DNA from 2 places in the Bacillus sp. JJ664 genome. Region 2 is predicted to be linked to the other one. Evidence: riboswitches for the same ligand, from Rfam matches in the RefSeq annotation. Region 2 holds a riboswitch; the other holds the start of a gene.

Region 1 (3,718 bases), on a different contig from region 2:
GTTCTTTTAAAAGTAGATGACATCAAAATGCACTTCCCAATTAAAGGTGGATTGTTTGGTAAAGTACAGGCTCACGTAAAAGCGGTTGACGGCGTTTCATTTGATATTTATAAAGGTGAAACATTTGGCCTTGTAGGTGAAAGTGGTTGTGGAAAATCAACTACCGGAAGAATCTTATTAAGATTATTAGAAGCTACTAGTGGTTCAGTTGAATTTGATGGGATTGATTTATTTTCTCTAAATTCTCAGGAACTGAGAGAGAAACGACGAGATATGCAATTAATTTTCCAAGATCCATTCTCGTCTTTAAATCCAAGATTAAGTGTTGGTGAAACAATCGCGCGAGTATTAAAAATCCATGGAATGAATGATGCAGCAGCTCGTGAAAAAAGAGTAAAAGAGTTATTAGAGTTAGTAGGTCTGAGTGCATTCCACATGAGAAGATACCCTCATGAATTTAGTGGTGGGCAAAGACAACGAATAGGGATTGCAAGGGCGTTAGCGCTAAATCCGAAATTAATTGTATTAGATGAGCCGGTGTCAGCTCTTGATGTTTCAATCCAATCACAGGTTGTAAACTTATTAGAAGAGCTACAAGAGGAATTTGGACTAACGTATTTATTCGTATCACACGGACTAAATATTGTTCGTCATATTAGTAATCGAGTTGGCGTTATGTATTTAGGGAAGATGGTAGAATTAGCAGATTCTGACACACTTTTTGAAAATCCAAAACACCCATATACAAAAGCGCTAATTTCAGCAAATCCTATTCCAAATCCAAGATTGCGTGATAAAGAAAAGATTATTCTTGAGGGAGACGTACCTAGCCCTATTAATCCACCTAGTGGCTGCCGTTTCCATACAAGATGTCCTTACGTACAACCAAAATGTAAAGAAGTAGAACCAATCTTTACAAAATCAGGAGAAGGTCAGTACGTAGCTTGTCATTATCCGTTGAATTAAGTTAAAATTAAATTAAAAATTGCGCAAGAATGTTCGTGGTAGATGAGCATTCGAATTTGACGGAGGAGTTCGAAGTGGAAAAAAGAATGTTAGTTGTTCATGAGAATCATGAATTAAGCATCGAAATTATGAATTACTTCCAAGAGATGTTTACTATTCAATCTTATCCAAATGGATTACAGGGGTTAGTAAAGGCAATCGATTGGAAACCTAATATTATCATTCTTAGTGCTTCATTACAAAATGTAGATAGTGTTGAACTTTGTAGACAACTACGAGAAAGTTTGAACACGATATTAATTATTTGTTCATCGGATTTAACTGATCATCAAAAGATAAATTATTATTCCTCTGGCGCAGATGATATCGTTGATTTTCCGTTGAATTTAGATATACTGAAATGCAAATTACAAGTTCACTTAAAGCACCATATTGTGAATGAATTTAAAGAGGCTGATACAATTCGTTTCGGTAACCTGGTTATGAATAAACTTACATACAAAATTCATTATGAGGAGCGCGAGCTTAGTTTTACGCGTAAAGAATTTTCAATATTATGGCTTCTTGTTAGTAGACAGGATATTGTTGTAACTCGTTCTGAATTAGTAAAAATAGTTTGGAGTTACGAACATGTTGATGATGATCGAATGGTTGATACTCATTTAAATCGTTTAAGAAAAAAATTAAAACAATATGAAATGAATTTAAGTATAAAAACTGTGTGGGGAATTGGTTATAAACTCCAACTAGAAAACTTTAAACCGCATTTACAATTTTCAAATTAATGGTCTGTTTTAGGAACTTTTCATAGAATCATTCACTTAGCTATTATTAGAAGAAGTGATATGATATGAAAAGTTCTATTTTTTTTATGTTAACGAAAATCTTGTGGAAAATGTTTGAAATTCAAGGAGAGTAATTCAAAAGGATACTGTCATGCAAATATTAGATTTCAAAACATTCCAATCAAAAGTATTGAGTATATTGTATAAACATTAAATTTAATATAGAAAAAAAGAGAAGACTTTTTTTATTTACAAACTGTATTTATTTTAGTAACATTAAGTTGTAATTTAATATTCGATCTATCTTCGGGGCGGGGTGAAATTCCCCACCGGCGGTGATTAAGCTTAGCTTATAAGCCCGCGAGCCTTTAATTTGGGCAGGATCTAGTGCGATTCTAGAGCCGACAGTATAGTCTGGATGGGAGAAGATGGAGGTTCGCAAGTTCAAAAAATTTACCTTTTTGAACGCTTATTTGGCGTGCTGAAATTTCTCCCCTATATTTACTGTATAGGGGATTTTGTATTTCTATGTGATTTTTGCCGATATTTAGCTTTTTATCCTGATATTCTTAATTAATTACAATTAAATAAATGTGCAAAATCACGCTTGTCTAAGTAAGCGAACCTTTCATTTTTCTTGGTATGATCGGGAAAAAGGAGAGAGGTAATTATGCAACAACGTAACAACAAAGTTTTAAAAATGGTAGTGGTGGCAATGCTGAGCAGTATTTCATATTTATTGATGCTGTTAGATTTTCCAATTCCTGCTTTTCCAGTATGGCTACAAATTGATTTTAGTGAGGTACCAGCATTAATTGGTGCAATTATTTTTGGGCCAGTTGCAGGGGTTTTAGTAGAATTAATAAAAAACATCCTTCATTATATTATTGTGGGAAGTATGACTGGAGTACCGATTGGGGAATTTGCAAACTTCAGTGCAGGGGTATTATATATCTTACCTGCGTCATATTTCTTTAGAAAGTATCGTTCAATTAAAGGCTTAACTTTAGGGTTAGTCGTTGGTACTGTTGTGATGACAGGGATCTTAAGTATTTTAAATTATTTTGTTTTATTACCTGCTTATGCTTATTTTATGAATTTTAGTTTACCGAATGAGGTAATTGTTACTGCGATTATGCCGTTTAACGCAATAAAAGGGTTATTAATTATGATTCTTACATTAGTATTATTCCCTAAATTAATCGTGTGGTTAAATCAAAGAGTTAATGCTCATAACGTATAAATAGATGAATGTGCCTGCAATTTGTGGGCACATTTTTTGTTTTTTTATTGTGGTGAAAAAGAAGTGTGTGGAATTCCACTGCAAGATGCTCGCTTTCCATGGGGCTGACGCTGAGCCTCCTTAAAAAAAGGAAGGCATGCTAAAACCACGACGTCCTGTCGTAACGCATGCATGACCCACTTCCTGTGGGCCTCCTGTGGGGTCTCAACTGTCTAGCATTTCCTATAGGAGTCGAGCAACCTTCCGTTCCATTTAACTTTTTTAAAAAAATCGAATCATCTCTAAATGACTTTATTCAACTACCTAAGTTAAGCAATCCATTCTTAAATGCTTTTATTCAATTACGTAGATAAAGTTCAATATTTCCTTACATGCTTTTATCCCTAATATACTAATACACAAAAATATAGACACAATCCTTATCAAAGTGAATAGATTTAACTCATAAAATAAAAGCACCACAATCTAATGGAGGAAGGCAGCGCTCAAGATCCTCTTATAAAAATATTTACAAACAACAATCCATTAGACAAACAAAAAAACACTGAGTGTTTTTTTAGTGAAAATAAAAAAACGACGATTTACATCGTCGTTATTTTTACTATTCGAATTTTAAAGCATCGCCATCGAATGAATCGTCTGCTACTTTGATTGAGTCTGTTGGACATCCTTCAAATGCATCCATCATGTCATCTAATAACACGTCTGGAATTTCAACAATACC
Region 2 (3,718 bases):
CCACACATAACGCATTGTTTTATTGCCTCGACACTCCAAAACTCAATTCCTGTTTTTGTTTGGATCCCTTTACTCAACAAAAATGCTTCAAAATAATCACGATAGCTTCCTTGTTCTGTTAGTAGAATATTTTCATTTTCATATAACGAAAATGATGAAAGTGTTCTTGATGAGTCAGACTGAGGTGGTAATAAGATGACAAGTGGTTCTTCAACTAATGTTTCCATCGTTAAATCTGGATCAGAAACATTAGCTTGTAAGAAAAATGCGATATCAAGATCGCCTCGTTTTAATGATTCTTGCAAGTCCCAGCATGAACCTGACTTCATTATGATATTTACTTTTGGGTATTTTTTTCGAAAAGCCTGGATTATAAATGGGAGTCGGTAAATCGTTAACGACTCAGGTGCACCAATTCGTAGGGTGGCAGTTTCTTCTTTTTCCATTTGAAAGACATCTTTCGCTTTTGAATATAATTGAATCATCTCGATCGCATGAGATAAGAAATGCTCACCAACTTCTGTTAATTGTACTTTTTTACCGATACGATTAAATAATGGTACGCCTAGTTCCTGTTCTAAAGCCTGAACATGTGCTGTAACAGTTGATTGTGCATATCCTAAATGAACTGCAGCCTTTGAGAATCCACCCATATCTACAATTGATTTAAAAGTAATCAAATGGCGAATTTCCATAATAACCTCCAATTATCGAAAAATCCGATGGTTTATATCATAACTATTCATTTTACCGATTTATTGATGTTTCATATACTTAAGATATACGAGATTAGTATTTGATTCAATAACTTTTGAGGTGATGTATGAAAAATCGTAAAATTGGATTTTTGTTGCTCAGTGGATTAATGGTTGGGCCTATTCTAGGTTCGGGTATCATTATCTTACCTCCAGCTGTTTTTGACACAGCTGGAAATTACGCAATTTTTGCTTGGATGATTATGTTAGGTTTGAGTATGCTATTTGCTCATATGTTTGGAAAACTAAGCTTGATGATCCCTGGAGATTCAGGCGTACCTTTAGCAGTTGAAAGAGCATTTGGGACCCAAATAAAGAATTTATCAGCCATTTTCTTTTTACTTGCAGTTTGTTTCGGACCAGTTGCTGTGTTAGGAACAGCGGGACATTATTTACAGCTACTTACTTCACAATCACTGTTTCATGAAAAATGGTTAGCACTCGGACTTTTATGTTTTGTTTATTTAATTTTAACAAGAAATATAACCGATGTCGGTAAGTTTGCATTTATCATGTCCACGTTTATTGTTGCAACTTTATTAGTGGGAAGTTTGCACACATTGTTTACAGTAGATGGAGACATCATATTATCGAATCCGATTACTGTTTCTGATTTTGGTCAAAGCTTACTTCTGTTATTTTGGGCACTAATTGGTTGGGAAGTCATTGGTAGCTATTCATTAGAAGCAAAAACGCCTGAACGGACAATTCCAAAAGCAGTTGCTTTAAGCTTTTCAATAATTGCAGTTGTCAGTCTAACGGTTGCACTCGCTTTCCAATGGATTCAATCGGATTCCGAAAGTGCAGCAAATCAATCTTTGGCACCCTTACTTGAAAGCTTATTTGGCAATTGGGCCACTCCAATTATTTCAACTATAACAATCGCACTCTGTATTAGCACTGTCTTACTTGTCATAGGAGCAGTATCAAGATTGATTTCAGATCAAGCTAAAAACGGATTGTTACCATCATGGTTATCGTACAAAAATAAAAATAATGTAGCTACACGTGGCTTACTAAGCTTGTTTTGTATTCATATTATTGTATTTACATTATTCTTTCTGAACATTATTTCCATTCAGCAACTAGTAGCAATTGCGAATGCTTTCTTCTTATGTAACGCTTTACTTGGCGTCTTAGCATGTATGCGTATTTTTGATTCTTTATTACTAAAAATCGGGTCAGCTATTCTAGCAATTTGCTTTTTTAGTATATTATTATTTTCATCAATTTATATTTTATTAGCAATTGTAGTAGTAGCAGTCTATTTTGGTTGGCTTCAAAAAAAAGAATCAATCAAGGAGCAAAAAATGGTTTGTCAGGTAGGAAATGACTTGTAAAAAGAAATGTCTAGTGTAGAAAAATATAAGTGCTCGAATGGAAAAAATGATAAATAACCCGTAGATAAGATCATCGATTTTAGGTGATCTTTTTCTTTTTTTCATCTCAGAATTTTACTAGAAAAATATAGGGATTCACTAATAATTTGCTATTTCTATGATAAAACTTGAAATCTATAATACTTTACTTTGAATAATTTGCTAGTTATAATGAAACAAATTTGATAATTAGTGTGTCCTTCGGGGTCGGGTGAGAGTCCCAACCGGCGGTGTTGTATAAAATTTTTTTATACTAAGCCCGTGAGCTGCATATGTTTTTTTATATGTTTGCTGATCTAGTTAGAATCTAGAGCCGACAGTATAGTCTGGATGGGAGAAGGATGGAGTGCATATATCAGTACGAGTTTGATATTTTCAAATTTTCGTCTGATATAGGCTTAGTTTGTTGTGTCTATTAATCAATTGCGCAACAATAAACGCGTAACAATCATGTAAATTTATGGATTGTTTTGGCGTTTATTTAAGTATGCTTCCTTTCTTAAACATCTAAAGCCCCTTAAGTACATTCTTAAGGGGCTTTTTCACTTTTTCAAATGAATTTGAATTAGAGGGTGTGATAAGTTGGATCAACTATTTATGAAATTAGCTATTGAACTTGCGAGCTCAACAATTGGACAAACTAGTCCCAATCCACCAGTAGGAGCAGTTGTTGTAAAAGACGGTTCTGTAGTTGGGGTAGGGTGTCATGTAAAAGCAGGTGAGCCACATGCAGAGGTTCATGCTTTAAATATGGCTGGAACAAAATCGATTGGCTCAACAGTTTATGTAACATTAGAGCCATGCAGTCATCATGGTAGAACGCCACCATGTGCGGATTTATTAATTGAGAAAAAGGTTAAAAGAGTGGTCATCGCAGTGCAAGATGATAATCCAAAAGTTAGTGGAAAAGGATTTTCAAAGTTGAAAGAAGCTGGTATAGAGGTTGAGGTCGGTGTTTGTCATGAGGAAGCAAAGCATTTATATAAAGGCTTCTTTACATTTATAAACAAAAAAAGACCGCATATTACTTTAAAAGCAGCGCTTAGCTTAGATGGGAAACTTTCCACATACTCAGGAGACAGTAAATGGATTACTGGTGCAAAAGCTAGAGAAAAAGTGCATGAGGAACGTCGAATACATGATTGTATTTTAGTAGGCGTTGGAACTGTTCTTAATGATAATCCATCTTTAACAGTACGATTGGAGCAAGAAACTAGACAACCTGTTCGAGTCATTTTAGATTCGAGCTTAAGAACACCAATCGATTCCAAGATAGCAAATACGATTGAAGCAAAAACAATTATTTTTGTTGGTAATCGAATAACCGAAAAAGAACTGATTCCTTATCAAGAAAAAGGAATTGAAATGATAAAAACATGTGAGTCAAAAGTTAAGGTAAGAGAAGTCATTTCTCTTTTAGCAGAAATGGGCTACCATTCCGTTTATGTAGAGGGTGGAAGTGAGATTCATACCTCATTCATAGAAGAAAACTTATTTGACGAACTAATATTATATTATGCACCTAAACTAATTGGTGGAATCCATCATGGTAATCTATTAAATGGTTTAGGTAATGAAATGATG

What was found. A riboswitch is a leader RNA that binds a small molecule or an ion and turns the genes downstream of it on or off. The one in region 2 is predicted to bind FMN.
Region 1: linked by a shared signal. The riboswitch ahead of V7056_RS01725 (ECF transporter S component) and the one ahead of ribD (bifunctional diaminohydroxyphosphoribosylaminopyrimidine deaminase/5-amino-6-(5-phosphoribosylamino)uracil reductase RibD) in region 2 are both predicted to bind FMN.

The regions. Positions count from the first base shown of each region.
Region 1 covers NZ_JBALMS010000010.1:12,973-16,690, forward strand. Annotated here, with positions in the region: gene V7056_RS01715 (ABC transporter ATP-binding protein) at 28-966, shown strand; gene V7056_RS01720 (response regulator transcription factor) at 1,041-1,751, shown strand; FMN riboswitch at 2,050-2,185, shown strand; gene V7056_RS01725 (ECF transporter S component) at 2,422-2,994, shown strand; gene V7056_RS01730 (ferredoxin) at 3,596-3,718, opposite strand, start outside.
Region 2 covers NZ_JBALMS010000070.1:13,084-16,801, reverse strand. Annotated here, with positions in the region: gene V7056_RS12615 (LysR family transcriptional regulator) at 1-695, opposite strand, end outside; gene V7056_RS12610 (APC family permease) at 824-2,095, shown strand; FMN riboswitch at 2,328-2,480, shown strand; gene ribD (bifunctional diaminohydroxyphosphoribosylaminopyrimidine deaminase/5-amino-6-(5-phosphoribosylamino)uracil reductase RibD) at 2,717-3,718, shown strand, end outside.